3 regions of the Streptomyces sp. NPDC001373 genome follow, and region 3 is predicted to be linked to each of the others. Evidence: predicted binding sites of a transcription regulator. Region 3 holds the regulator's gene; each other region holds the start of a gene.

Region 1 (4,783 bases), on a different contig from region 3:
AGCGCCTGGAGTCCAAACTCCCCGCCGCACCGCCCGCCCCGGCCCCGGCAGCGGCACCCCCGGTCCGCGTCGAGTGCACCGAATGCCGCGCGCCCGGCCCGCCCGCCGCCTTCGCCGAAGGCCGCTGCCGCGCCTGCCGCCCCGGAGGCACCCGGCCGCCGGTCTTCACCCCGACCCTCACCCCGGCCGAGGTCCGCGCCCACGCGGCCCGCATCCGCGAAGGGAACCGCCGATGACCAGTCCCCCGCTCCACCGGCGCCGAACCCGGGCACCATGGTGTCGAGGAGGCGACCCCATGACCCCCAGCACCGCCGCACACGCCCAGATGTCCCTGGAGGACTTCGAGACGCTGGCCCGCCGCGCGCCCGAGACGGTCACGCTCGAATTCATCAACGGAAAGCTCGGAGTCAAGCCGTTGCCCGATCAGCGCCACGGCGCCATCGTGATGTGGCTGCTGCGCCAGTGCATGCGGCAGCGCCCGGAGCTCGCCCTCTACCCCGAGCAGGGGCTGAAGGTGGAGAGCTACCGCACCGGGCGGGCCCGCGCGGACGGCGCGCTCGCGCCGTACGACCACTACGCCGCGCAGGAAGGCGAGTGGGCGGATCCGGCCGGGACGCTGATGGTCGTGGAGGTCACGTCCTTCGACCCTGATACCGACCGGCGCGACCGGCGCGAGAAGCGCACCGCGTACGCCCAGGCGGGCATCCCGGTGTTCCTCCTCGTCGACCGGGACGAGGACGTGCTCACCGTCCACAGCGACCCCGAGGACGGGATGTACCGGCGGTCCGTCTCGTACGCCTACGGGAAGACGGTCACGCTGCCCGCCCCCGTGGGGATCACGCTGGACACCGAGAAGCTCAAGGACTACGCCCGCTGAGTCCGCCCCGGAAACGCCCGAGGGCGGCACCCCCTCCGCCGGGAAGGGGTGCCGCCCTCGTTCGAGAACAGCCGATCAGCCGGGGGCCGATCAGAAGTCCATGTCACCGCCCGGCATGCCGCCCGGAGCGGCGGCGGCCTTCTCCGGCTTGTCGGCGATGACGGCCTCGGTGGTCAGGAAGAGCGCGGCGATGGACGCGGCGTTCTGCAGCGCGGAGCGCGTCACCTTCGCCGGGTCGATGATGCCCTCGGCGATCATGTCGACGTACTCGCCCGTGGCGGCGTTCAGACCGTGGCCGACGGCCAGGTTGCGCACCTTCTCCACGACGACGCCGCCCTCGAGACCACCGTTGACGGCGATCTGCTTCAGCGGGGCCTCCAGCGCGAGCTTCACGGCGTTGGCGCCGGTCGCCTCGTCACCCGAGAGCTCCAGCTTCTCGAAGACCGAGGAGGCCTGGAGCAGGGCCACGCCACCGCCGGCGACGATGCCCTCCTCGACGGCCGCCTTCGCGTTGCGGACGGCGTCCTCGATGCGGTGCTTGCGCTCCTTGAGCTCGACCTCGGTCGCGGCACCGGCCTTGATGACGGCCACGCCGCCGGCCAGCTTCGCGAGGCGCTCCTGGAGCTTCTCGCGGTCGTAGTCCGAGTCGGAGTTCTCGATCTCGGCGCGGATCTGGTTGACGCGGCCCTGGACCTGGTCGCTGTCACCGGCACCGTCGACGATGGTGGTCTCGTCCTTGGTGATGACGACCTTGCGGGCGCGGCCGAGCAGGTCGAGACCGGCGTTCTCCAGCTTGAGGCCGACCTCCTCGGAGATGACCGTGCCGCCCGTGAGGATGGCGATGTCACCGAGCATGGCCTTGCGGCGGTCGCCGAAGCCCGGGGCCTTGACGGCGACGGACTTGAAGGTGCCGCGGATCTTGTTGACGACCAGGGTCGACAGGGCCTCGCCCTCGACGTCCTCGGCGATGATCAGCAGCGGCTTGCCGGACTGCATGACCTTCTCCAGGAGCGGCAGCAGGTCCTTGACCGAGCCGATCTTGGAGTTGACGATCAGGATGTACGGGTCGTCGAGCGACGCCTCCATACGCTCCATGTCGGTGGCGAAGTACGCCGAGATGTAGCCCTTGTCGAAGCGCATGCCCTCGGTGAGCTCCAGCTCCAGACCGAAGGTCTGGGACTCCTCGACGGTGATGACGCCTTCCTTGCCGACCTTGTCCATGGCCTCGGCGATGAGCTCGCCGATCTGGGTGTCGGCGGCGGAGATGGAGGCCGTGGAAGCGATCTGCTCCTTGGTCTCGACATCCTTGGCCTGGGCGAGCAGGGCGGCGGAGACGGCCTCGACGGCCTTCTCGATACCACGCTTGAGGGCCATCGGGTTGGCGCCGGCGGCCACGTTGCGCAGACCCTCGCGGACGAGCGCCTGAGCGAGGACGGTGGCGGTGGTCGTACCGTCGCCGGCGACGTCGTCCGTCTTCTTGGCGACTTCCTTGACCAGCTCGGCGCCGATCTTCTCGTAGGGGTCCTCGAGCTCGATCTCCTTGGCGATGGAGACGCCGTCGTTGGTGATCGTGGGCGCACCCCACTTCTTCTCAAGGACGACGTTGCGACCCTTGGGGCCAAGGGTGACCTTGACGGCGTCGGCGAGCTGGTTCATGCCACGCTCGAGACCGCGCCGGGCCTCCTCGTTGAACGAAATGATCTTGGCCATCTGAAGTGGTCCTCCAGGACTGGGGTTCCCCCCGCGCCGCCAGGCACCAGGGGAGGGTGGATTGCTCCGGACCGCGCCCGCGCCCGCGACGGACGGCCTGCCGACCCGGCGGTTCCTTCCCGCCGGACCCTGCGGGCCTCACCGGCCCGGTCCTCGTCTTGTAGCACTCTCACCCGGAGAGTGCTAACGCCAATGATTAGCACTCGGCCCCCACGAGTGCAAGCGGCTTCGAGCCATGCCGGGCCGGGACCTACGAACCCGGACATACGTGAGGGGCCCGCATCCCGTCCGGGATGTGGGCCCCTCACGTGTTGGTGCGTGCGTCGGTGGCCGATCGCGCTTCGACTCAGCCGGCCGCGAGCTTGACCATGTCCGCCTGCGGACCCTTCTGGCCCTGCGAGATCTCGAACTCGACACGCTGACCCTCTTCAAGGGTGCGGTACCCGTCCATCTGGATGGCGCTGTAGTGGACGAACACATCCGCACCACCGTCGACCGCGATGAAGCCGTAGCCCTTCTCCGCGTTGAACCACTTGACGGTGCCCTGAGCCATGCCTAACTCCCCTATTACTGGCCCTTGCGCAGGTCCGCACTTCGCGGACCCGGGTCAGAACTTGCGCCGGAACGCCTCGACCGGGGCTGAATGTATCTGCACCGCTGCTGTCTGCAACAGGTCATTCCGACGAGAAATCTGGACACGCGCAAAAGGGGAAATGGGCTGAAAATTTGGCCTATTCCTGGGCAAGTCGGGCCAGACAACCCTCACCAACGCCCCAAAAGGCACACGCATGTTGACTCAATGTCAACCCTCCCGCAGCCCGTTCATATGCGGCGGGCAAGAACAGCGGAGGGGACTTCCCCAACTCTACCGCGCCCAACCAAGCAGAATTGCCCCCTCCACTTTTAGCGGAGGGGGCAATTCAGATTCCCGGGATCAGCAGCCGCCCGCCACGGCGGGGATGATCGAGACGCCGGCGCCGTCCGGCGTCGCCGCCTGCAGGCCGCCCTCGAAGCGCACGTCGTCGTCGTTGACGTAGACGTTCACGAAGCGGCGCAGCCTGCCCTGGTCGTCCAGGACGCGCGCGGCGATCCCCGGGTGGTTCGCCTCCAGGGAGTCGATGACCTCGGCGAGGGTTGCCCCCTCGGCCGGGACCTCGGCGGCGCCGCCGGTGTAGGTGCGCAGGATGGTGGGGATGCGGACGTTGACGCTCATGGCGCTACCGCCTTTCCGTGGAGTGCTGGGGAAGGGTCAGGCCAGGCCGGCGGCGCGGAACGCGTCCAGGCTCGGGCGGATGGTGGCGGTCTGGCCGGTGCCGGACACCGCTTCCAGGGTCTTGAGGCCGTCACCGGTGTTGAGGACCACGGTGGTCAGCGAGGGGTCGAGCTGCCCGTTCTCGATGAGCTTCTTCGTCACGCCGACGGTCACGCCGCCCGCGGTCTCGGCGAAGATGCCCTCGGTCCGCGCCAGGATCCTGATGGCCTCGACGACCTGCTCGTCGGTGACGTCCTCGACGAAACCGCCGGTGCGGCGCGCGATGTCGAGCACGTACGGGCCGTCCGCCGGGTTGCCGATGGCCAGGGACTTGGCGATCGTGTTCGGCTTCTGCGGGCGGACCACGTCGTGGCCGGCCTTGAAGGCGGTCGACACCGGGGAGCAGCCCTCGGCCTGGGCGCCGAAGATCTTGTAGGGCCTGTCCTCGACCAGACCGAGCCTGATCAGCTCCTGCAGACCCTTGTCGATCTTGGTGAGCTGCGAGCCGGAGGCGATCGGGATGACGATCTGGTCGGGCAGCTGCCAGCCGAGCTGCTCGCAGATCTCGTAGGCGAGGGTCTTGGAGCCCTCGCCGTAGTAAGGGCGCAGGTTGACGTTGACGAAGCCCCAGCCCTCGCCCAGCGGGTCGCCGATGAGCTCGGAGCAGAAGCGGTTGACGTCGTCGTAGTTGCCCTCGATGCCGACCAGGTCGCCACCGTAGACACCGGCCATGACGACCTTGCCCTGCTCCAGGTCGTGCGGGATGAACACGCAGGAGCGGAAGCCGGCGCGGGCGGCCGCGGCGCCGACGGCTCCGGCCAGGTTGCCGGTGGAGGAGCAGGAGAGGGTGGTGTAGCCGAAGGCGCGGGCTGCCTCGACGGCGATCGCGACGACGCGGTCCTTGAAGGAGTGCGTCGGGTTGCCGGAGTCGTCCTTGACGTACA
Region 2 (4,783 bases), on a different contig from region 3:
CGGAACGCCGCCGCCGTCGATGGTGTCCGGCTCCGGCCGTGACGGCGGAGGGGCTGACGGCGATGAGGGGAGGGCGGAAGGAGACGCGGCGCCCGGTGCACTCGGGGTCGTCGCAGGGGCGGTCCGAGGACCGATCTGCTCGGCAATGAGGCGCTTTATCTTCATATCATCTACGACGTTGATGTCCTCCCCATGGTTCCTTCGGGCGGTCCGTGTGCGTGAGGTGCCGGGTTTCCTCCGCCGTGCGCTCATGCCGGTCGATCCTGGCCCGGCCCCGCTGAAGGAATCCTGAGAGCCGGGCGGCTCAGCGCCGCCCCGACGGGATCCGCAGCTCCAGCAGGGCGCCCCCGCCCGGAGCCGCCAGGGCGCGCACGTCGCCCCCGTGCGCCCGCGCGATCTCGTGGGCGATCGCCAGGCCCAGGCCGGTGCCGCCGCTGGCCCGGCCCCGGTCCGCGTCGAGCCGTACGAACCGCTCGAAGATCCGGCCCCGGTCGGCCTCCGGGATCCCCGGGCCGTCGTCCGCCACCTCCAGCACCGCCCACCCGTCCCGTGTGAGGGCCCGCACCACGACCCCTCCCCGGGCGTACCGCAGGGCGTTGTCCACCAGGTTGGCCAGGGCCCGCTCCAGGCGCGCCGCGTCCCCGTACGCCGGGACCGGCGCCGGTGCCTCCAGCCGCAGCGGCACCCGGGGCGCGGGGCGGCGCGCCGCGTCCTCCGCCGCCAGCAGCGCCAGGTCCACCGGCTCGGGGCGCGGCGCGGGCCCGCCGTCGAGGCGGGCCAGGAGCAGCAGGTCGGCGGCGATCCGCTGGAGCCGCTCGGTGTCGGCCAGCGCGGCGGCCACCGACGCCCGGTCGGGCCGCTCCATGGCGAGGGCCACCTCCAGCCGGGAGCGGACGGCGGCCAGCGGGTTGCGCAGCTCGTGCGAGGCGTCGGCGGTGAACTGCCGCTGCCGGGCGTCGGAGCGCTCCAGCCGGTCGAGGGTGTCGTTCACGGTCCGGGCCAGCTGGGCGATCTCGTCCGCGCCGCCCGGGTCGGGGACGCGGCGGTCCAGCTCGCTCGCGGTGACGGCGGCCAGCCCGGAGCGGATCGCGGCGACGGGGCGCAGCGCGTGCCCGGTGGCCCACCAGGCCAGGGCCGCCGCGAAGGCGGTCAGTGGCGGGGCGCCGGCGAGCAGTCCGACCGCGACGGCGCGGGTGGCGTCGTCGACGTCGCCGAGGACGGTCATCGCGTAGACGGTGTGCGGGGCGGCCGGGTCGTGCGCCGCGGGCGGCCCGGGGGCGGCGACCGCGACGACCACCCGCCGCTGACCGCCGGGGTGCGCGGGCGCGAGGACGGCCGACCGGGAGTCCTGCCCGGGCCCGGGGCGCAGCCCGTCGAGGCGGGGGATGTCCCGGGGCTCCCCGCCCGCCGCGGTGCTGGCCACGGTCCGGCCCTGCGCGTCGCGTACGAGGACCAGGTCGACCCCCGTCTCGGGCGCGGGCAGCCGGCCGCCGGGCGGGAGGGTCCGGGTGTCGACCTGCGCGGCGACCTTCCGTGCGGCGAGCTCGGTGCGGCCGGTGGTGTTGTCGAGGAGGTTGCCGCGCATCAGGGTGTACAGCCACAGGCCGCCGGTGGCGAGCACGGCGGCCATCGCGAGCGCGGCGGCGAGCGCGGTCCGCGCGCGGAGGCTGCTCACCACCGTCAGCCGCCGTCCGGGGCCATGCGGTAGCCGGTGCCGTGGACGGTGAGGATGGAGCGGCGGCCGAAGGGCGCGTCGATCTTCTTGCGCAGGGAGGAGACGTAGACCTCGACGATGTTGGGGTCGACGCCGTGCGGGGAGTCCCAGACCTCGTCGAGGATGTCCTGCTTGGCGACGGCCCGGCCGGGCCGCTCCATCAGGCAGGCGAGGACGCCGAGCTCGCGGGCGGTGAGTTCGATGTCCTGGCTGCCGCGGCGGCAGCGGCGGTCGTGCGGGTCGAGGAGCAGGTCGCCCGCCCGCAGGACGGCGGGTCCGGGGCCGGCGGGGCCGGCGGGGCCGGCGGCGCGGCGGGCGAGGGCGCGCAGGCGGGCGCCGAGCACGACGAAGGAGAACGGCTTGGTGAGGTAGTCGTCGGCCCCGGCGTCGAGGCCCTCGGCCTCGTCGTACTCGCCGTCCTTGGCGGTGAGCACCAGGACGGGGGTGGGGTCGCCGTGGGCGCGCATGCGGGCGCAGATCTCGGCGCCGCCGAGGCCGGGGAGCATGAGGTCCAGGAGGACGACGTCGTACGGCCCGCCGGTGAGGGCCAGTTCCAGCCCCCGGTGCCCGTCGTGGGCGACCTCGACGCGGTGGCCCTCGGCGGACAGGCCCTGCCGGAGGGACTCGGCCAGGTTCTCTTCGTCTTCGACGACCAGGATGCGCACGCGCCAAGCCTCACATACCGGGCGCCGGACCGGCCCGGGGCGGGCCCTGCGGGGCCGTCGCCGCGAGCGGTCCCCCGCCGGGGACGGGTTTTCGGCGGCGGGGCCGGACGCGGCGGGGGCCGGGTTTGGGCCAAGTGGGGGGTTCGGCGGCCGGAATACGTGGATCCAGCGGAGCGTGTTGGCACTCCGCTTGACCGAGTGCTAATCGCCGGAATAGTGTCACACCTGGCACTCGCCCCCGGTGAGTGCCAACACAGCGACAGGCAGGTCCGGCACCCGCGACGACGGATCGACCTGGTCGCCACCTCAGACAGTTAACCCCGGATCTCCGAAGGGGGAGGTCGGATCGTGACGACCGCCAGCTCCAAGGTTGCCATCAAGCCGCTTGAGGACCGCATCGTGGTCCAGCCGCTCGACGCCGAGCAGACCACGGCCTCCGGCCTGGTCATCCCGGACACCGCGAAGGAGAAGCCCCAGGAGGGCGTCGTCCTCGCGGTCGGCCCGGGCCGCTTCGAGGACGGCCAGCGTCTCCCGCTGGACGTCTCCGTCGGCGACATCGTGCTGTACAGCAAGTACGGCGGCACCGAAGTGAAGTACAGCGGCGAGGAGTACCTCGTCCTCTCGGCCCGCGACGTGCTCGCGATCGTCGAGAAGTAATCACTTCTCACGCATTGCTTTGAACTGCGCCCCTGGTCACCCCGCTGATTGCCGGGCGGCGAGGGGCGCGGTTCGTTAAACCCGAGTTTTCGAGAGGGCTGAACCGCTCCCATGGCGAAGATCCTGAAGTTCGACGAGGACGCCCGTCGCGCCCTCGAGCGCGGCGTCAACAAGCTTGCCGACACGGTCAAGGTGACGATCGGCCCCAAGGGCCGCAACGTCGTCATCGACAAGAAGTTCGGCGCCCCCACCATCACCAACGACGGTGTCACCATCGCCCGCGAGGTCGAGCTGGACGACCCGTACGAGAACCTCGGCGCCCAGCTCGTGAAGGAGGTGGCGACCAAGACCAACGACATCGCGGGTGACGGCACCACCACCGCCACCGTGCTCGCCCAGGCGCTCGTCCGGGAGGGTCTGCGCAACGTCGCCGCCGGTGCCTCCCCGGCCGCCCTGAAGAAGGGCATCGACGCCGCGGTCAAGGCCGTGTCCGACGAGCTCCTCGCGACCGCCCGCCCGATCGAGGACAAGTCCGACATCGCCGCCGTGGCCGCGCTCTCCGCGCAGGACTCGCAGGTCGGCGAGCTCATCGCCGAGGCGATGGACAAGGTCGGCAAGGACGGTGTCATCACCGTCGAGGAGTCCAACGCCTTCGGCCTGGAGCTGGAGTTCACCGAGGGCATGGCCTTCGACAAGGGCTACCTCTCGCCGTACATGGTCACCGACCAGGAGCGTATGGAGGCCGTCCTCGACGACCCGTACATCCTGATCAACCAGGGCAAGATCTCCTCCATCCAGGACCTCCTGCCGCTGCTGGAGAAGGTCATCCAGGCGGGTGGCTCCAAGCCGCTGCTGATCATCGCCGAGGACGTCGAGGGCGAGGCGCTCTCCACCCTCGTCGTCAACAAGATCCGCGGCACCTTCAACGCGGTCGCCGTCAAGGCCCCGGGCTTCGGCGACCGTCGCAAGGCGATGCTCCAGGACATGGCCACCCTCACCGGTGCCACCGTCATCGCCGAGGAGGTCGGCCTCAAGCTCGACCAGGCCGGTCTGGACGTCCTCGGTTCCGCGCGCCGCGTGACCATCTCCAAGGACGACACGACCATCGTCGACGGTGGCGGCAACGCCGCTGACGTCGCGGGCCGCGTCAACCAGATCAAGGCCGAGATCGAGTCCACGGACTCCGACTGGGACCGCGAGAAGCTCCAGGAGCGCCTGGCGAAGCTCGCCGGCGGCGTCTGCGTCATCAAGGTCGGCGCCGCCACCGAGGTGGAGCTCAAGGAGAAGAAGCACCGTCTCGAGGACGCCATCTCCGCGACCCGCGCCGCGGTCGAGGAGGGCATCGTCTCCGGTGGTGGCTCCGCGCTCGTCCACGCCGTCAAGGTCCTCGAGGGCAACCTCGGCCTGACCGGCGACGAGGGCACGGGTGTGGCCGTCGTCCGCCGCGCCGCCGTCGAGCCGCTGCGCTGGATCGCCGAGAACGCCGGCCTCGAGGGCTACGTCATCACCTCGAAGGTGGCGGAGCTGGAGAAGGGCAACGGCTTCAACGCCGCCTCCGGCGAGTACGGCGACCTGGTCAAGGCCGGCGTCATCGACCCGGTCAAGGTCACCCGCTCCGCGCTGGAGAACGCCGCTTCCATCGCCTCCCTGCTGCTCACGACCGAGACCCTGGTCGTCGAGAAGCCGGCGGAGGAGGAGGCCGAGGCCGGTCACGGTCACGGCCACGGTCACAGCCACTGAGGCTGAT
Region 3 (4,783 bases):
ACCGACCGCCTGGTCGAGACCTACGTCCAGACCCTCAACGAGAACCTCCAGCGCTGGCAGACGATCAAGAAGTTCCGGATCCTCCCGCGCGACCTCGACGTCGAGCACGGCGACCTCACGCCCAGCCTCAAGCTGAAGCGCCCGGTCGTCGAGCGCGAGTTCAAGCACCTCATCGACGAGATGTACGCCGGGTCCCGCGAGGCGTAGACGAGGGCGTAAACGACCATGGGGCGGTGCGGGACAATGGGCCCATGCCTTCCGCACTGCCCGACGGTGAACCCATGCCCGAAGACGGCTCGCTGCCGTCGCATGCCCTGGCGGGCGCCGGGCGGCGGCCGCTGGGGTTCTACCTCCATGTCCCGTACTGCGCCACGCGCTGCGGGTACTGCGACTTCAACACCTACACCGCGACCGAGCTGCGCGGCACCGGCGGCGTCCTCGCCTCCCGCGAGAACTACGCCGACACCCTGATCGACGAGGTCCGCCTGGCCCGCAAGGTGCTCGGGGACGACCCGCGCGCCGTGCGGACCGTCTTCGTCGGCGGCGGCACGCCCACGCTGCTGCCCGCCCGGGACCTCGTCCGCATGCTCGCGGCGATCCGCGACGAGTTCGGCCTGGCCGAGGACGCCGAGATCACCACCGAGGCCAACCCCGAGTCCGTGGACCCCGCCTACCTGGCCGAGCTGCGCGCGGGCGGGTTCAACCGGATCTCCTTCGGCATGCAGAGCGCCAGGCAGCACGTCCTGAAGGTCCTCGACCGCACCCACACCCCCGGCCGCCCCGAGGCCTGCGTGGCGGAGGCCCGTGCGGCGGGCTTCGAGCACGTCAACCTCGACCTGATCTACGGCACCCCGGGCGAGTCCGACGACGACTGGCGGGCTTCCCTGGAGGCCGCGCTCGGGGCCGGGCCCGACCACATCAGCGCCTACGCCCTGATCGTCGAGGAGGGCACCCAGCTGGCCCGCCGGATCCGCCGCGGCGAGGTCCCGATGACCGACGACGACGTCCACGCCGACCGGTACCTGATCGCCGACGAGGTCATGGAGCGGGCGGGGTACTCCTGGTACGAGGTGTCGAACTGGGCCACCTCCGAAGCCGGCCGCTGCCTGCACAACGAGCTGTACTGGCGCGGGGCCGACTGGTGGGGCGCCGGCCCCGGAGCCCACTCGCACGTGGGCGGGGTCCGCTGGTGGAACGTCAAGCACCCCGGCGCCTACGCCGCCGCCCTGGCGGAGGGACGCTCCCCGGGCGCGGGGCGCGAGCTCCTCTCGGAGGAGGACCGGCGGGTGGAGCGGATCCTGCTGGAGCTCCGCCTCGTCGACGGCGTCCCGCTGTCCCTGCTGGCCCCGGCGGGCCTGGCGGCCTCCCGCCGCGCCCTGGCCGACGGCCTCCTGGAGGCGGCCCCGTACGAGGCCGGGCGCGCGGTCCTGACCCTGCGGGGGCGGCTCCTGGCGGACGCGGTGGTGCGGGACCTGGTGGACTGATCACCCGGTGGGGTGAATGCCCGCGGGCCGGGTGCCCGGTCGCCTGATCGTGGACCCGGTCGTCGGGCGATGCGTCCTGCTGACCGTCCCCGTCGGCAAGGGAGACGGCGCCGACCACCCGTTCGCAACGGGTCTCGAAGTTCGGAGAGCCGCTGCCGCTGGAACTGCTCGGCATCGAGCTGGACACGAGCGAGTCCGGCACCTTCCAAGGAGTCAGGCCCCGCCGCTGTCCGTGACGAAGTCGATCAGCTCCTCCACCCGTCCCAGCAGCGTCGGCTCCAGGTCCCTGTAAGACGTCACGCGGGACAGGATGTGCTGCCAGGCGGCCCCCGTGTTCTGCGGCCAGCCCAGGGACCGGCAGACGCCCGTCTTCCAGTCCTGGCCGCGCGGGACCTCCGGCCACGCCGGGATGCCCAGCGCCGACGGCTTCACCGCCTGCCAGACGTCCACGTACGGGTGGCCCACCACCAGCACGTCCGGCGAGGTCACCGAGGCCGCGATCCGGGACTCCTTCGAACCCGGCACCAGATGGTCCACCAGGACCCCGAGACGGGCGTCCGGATCCGGGGCGAACTCCGCCACCACCGCCGCGAGGTCGTCGATCCCCTCCAGGTACTCCACCACCACGCCCTCGATCCGCAGATCGTCGCCCCAGACCCGCTCGACCAGCTCGGCGTCGTGCCGTCCCTCCACGTAGATCCGCCCCGCCCGCGCCACCCGGGCCCGCGCCCCCGGGACGGCGAGGGAGCCCGAGGCCGTACGGGCCGGCGCGGCCGGAGCCCGCGAGGGGCGGGTCAGCGTCACCACCGCCCCGTCCAGCAGGAAGCCCCGCGGCTCCAGCGGGAACACCCGCCGCTTGCCGAACCGGTCCTCCAGGGTCACCGTGCCCGCCTCGCACGCCACCACCGCGCCGCAGAAGTCCGTACCCGCCACCTCGACCACCAGGTCGGGGTCGGCCGGCACCTCCGGCACGGCCTTGGGGCGCTTCCACTGCGGGGTCAGGTCGGGGGAGTACTCACGCATCCGGCCGACACTAGGAGCGCCGCCGCGCTCACGCCCGCGACACGCCGAACCGGTCCGCCAGTGTGTCGCGTTGCGCACGCACGAAGTCCGCGTCCACCACCGCTCCGTGCCCCGGTACGTACAGCGCGTCCTCCCCGCCCAGCGACAGCAGCCGGTCCAGGGCGGCTGGCCACTGGCCCGGCACCGCGTCCGAGCCGGCCTGCGGCTCCCCGGACTCCTCGACCAGGTCCCCGCAGAACACCGTCTCCCGCTCGCCCGGCACGAAGACCGCCAGGTCGTGCTGGGAGTGCGCGGGCCCCACGTTGGCCAGCAGCACCTGAACGCCGCCCAGCTCCAGCGTCCACTCGCCCGACACCAGGTGCTCCGGCGCCTTGAGCAGGCCGCAGGCCTCGGCGGCCGCGTCCTGCGCCAGGCCGTGGGCCACCGCACTGCAGCGGAGCTCCTCGCGGCCCCGGGGCGTCGCCAGCAGCCGGTCCAGGCCGACCGCGCCGTAGACCTGGGCACCCGCGAAGGCGGAACCGCCCAGTACGTGGTCGAAATGTCCGTGGGTGAATGCGATATGGGTCACGTGCCGGCCGGTCAGCCGCTCCGCCTCGGCGCGGATCCCTGCCCCCTCCCGGACGCTCGACCCGGGGTCGATCAGGAGTACCGAGTCGTCCCCCACCACCAGCCCCACCGTGCAGTCCCACACCGGGAGCCGTCGCCGCCCCGCCCGCCCGGTCAGCCGTTCCCAGCCCGCCTCTTCCCATCGCGTCTCCATGCCGCGACGCTACCTGGCGGGCCGCCCTTGCCTGCGCCGTACTGCCCGGCCGTACACTGACCGGGGGGTCTCTGGCACTCGGGCGAGCAGAGTGCCAGCCGATCACCGCCGCAGGACGGTCCGACCGGGACCGCCCGACCAGGACCGCCCGACGACCGACCGCATCAGGAGGTGTGCGCGATGCTCAGTGAACGCAGACTCGAGGTGCTGCGCGCCATCGTCCAGGACTACGTCGGGACGGAGGAGCCCGTCGGCTCCAAGGCCCTCACCGAGCGGCACAAGCTGGGCGTCTCACCGGCCACCGTGCGCAACGACATGGCCGTGCTGGAGGAGGAGGGCTACATCGCCCAGCCCCACACCAGCGCCGGCCGGATCCCCACCGACAAGGGCTACCGCCTCTTCGTCGACAGGCTGGCCGGCGTCAAGCCGCTGTCGACGCCCGAGCGCCGCGCCATCCAGAACTTCCTCGACGGGGCCGTGGACCTCGACGACGTCGTCGGCCGCACGGTACGGCTGCTCGCGCAGCTGACCCGCCAGGTCGCCGTCGTCCAGTACCCGTCGCTGAGCCGCTCCACCGTCCGGCACGTCGAGCTGCTGTCGCTGGCCCCGGCCCGGCTGATGCTCGTCCTGATCACCGACACCGGGCGGGTCGAGCAGCGCATGGTCGACACCCAGACCCCCTTCGGCGAGAACTCCCTCGCCGATCTGCGGGCGCGGCTCAACAGCCGGGTCGTCGGACGTCGCTTCACCGACGTCCCGAACCTGGTGCAGGACCTTCCGGAGTCGTTCGAGATCGACGACCGGGCGACCGTCAAGGCGGTGCTCGCGACCCTTCTCGAAACCCTGGCCGAGGAGGCGGAGGAGCGGCTGATGATCGGCGGCACCGCCAACCTCACGCGCTTCGGACATGATTTTCCCCTGACGATCAGGCCGGTGCTCGAAGCGCTGGAGGAGCACGTGGTGCTCCTCAAGCTGCTGGGCGAGGCCGGGGAGTCGGGGATGGCCGTACGGATCGGGCACGAGAACGCCTACGAGGGACTCAACTCCACGTCGGTCGTCTCCGTCGGCTACGGTTCGGGCGGCGAGGCAGTCGCCAAACTCGGCGTGGTCGGACCGACCCGCATGGACTACCCCGGAACGATGGGAGCGGTACGCGCAGTGGCACGTTACGTCGGACAGATCCTGGCGGAGTCGTAAGTGGCCACGGACTACTACGCCGTACTCGGCGTGCGCCGCGACGCATCGCAGGACGAGATCAAGAAGGCCTTCCGCCGCCTCGCGCGTGAACTCCACCCGGACGTGAACCCGGACCCGAAGACGCAGGAGCGCTTCAAGGAGATCAACGCGGCCTACGAGGTCCTCTCCGACCCGCAGAAGAAGCAGGTCTACGACCTCGGCGGCGACCCGCTGTCCTCCTCGGGCGGCGGTGGCGGCGCGGGCGGCTTCGGAGCGGGTGGCTTCGGCAACTTCTCCGACATCATGGACGCCTTCTTCGGCCAGTCCTCGCAGCGCGGAC

The links. The regulator HrcA, encoded in region 3, represses chaperone genes, less so after heat shock. The targets are predictions, from matches to a motif close to TTNGCACTCNGNNNNNCNGAGTGCNAA.
Region 1: groL (chaperonin GroEL) is a predicted target of HrcA. The motif match lies at 2,784-2,810, and genes of this name have one in related genera.
Region 2: groES (co-chaperone GroES) is a predicted target of HrcA. The motif match lies at 2,558-2,584, and genes of this name have one in related genera.

The regions. Positions count from the first base shown of each region.
Region 1 is NZ_JBIAWQ010000011.1:161,553-166,335, forward strand. It holds gene ACFY15_RS24525 (hypothetical protein) at 1-236, shown strand, start outside; gene ACFY15_RS24530 (Uma2 family endonuclease) at 296-877, shown strand; gene groL (chaperonin GroEL) at 968-2,587, opposite strand; gene ACFY15_RS24540 (cold-shock protein) at 2,934-3,140, opposite strand; gene ACFY15_RS24545 (MoaD/ThiS family protein) at 3,522-3,800, opposite strand; gene thrC (threonine synthase) at 3,837-4,783, opposite strand, start outside.
Region 2 is NZ_JBIAWQ010000001.1:965,867-970,649, reverse strand. It holds gene ACFY15_RS04695 (FtsW/RodA/SpoVE family cell cycle protein) at 1-1, opposite strand, end outside; gene ACFY15_RS04690 (sensor histidine kinase) at 305-1,675, opposite strand; gene ACFY15_RS04685 (response regulator transcription factor) at 1,681-2,379, opposite strand; gene groES (co-chaperone GroES) at 2,728-3,036, shown strand; gene groL (chaperonin GroEL) at 3,148-4,776, shown strand.
Region 3 is NZ_JBIAWQ010000009.1:168,511-173,293, forward strand. It holds gene ACFY15_RS21545 (AMP-dependent synthetase/ligase) at 1-207, shown strand, start outside; gene hemW (radical SAM family heme chaperone HemW) at 252-1,484, shown strand; gene ACFY15_RS21555 (DUF3097 domain-containing protein) at 1,698-2,507, opposite strand; gene ACFY15_RS21560 (MBL fold metallo-hydrolase) at 2,536-3,267, opposite strand; gene hrcA (heat-inducible transcriptional repressor HrcA) at 3,448-4,464, shown strand; gene dnaJ (molecular chaperone DnaJ) at 4,465-4,783, shown strand, end outside.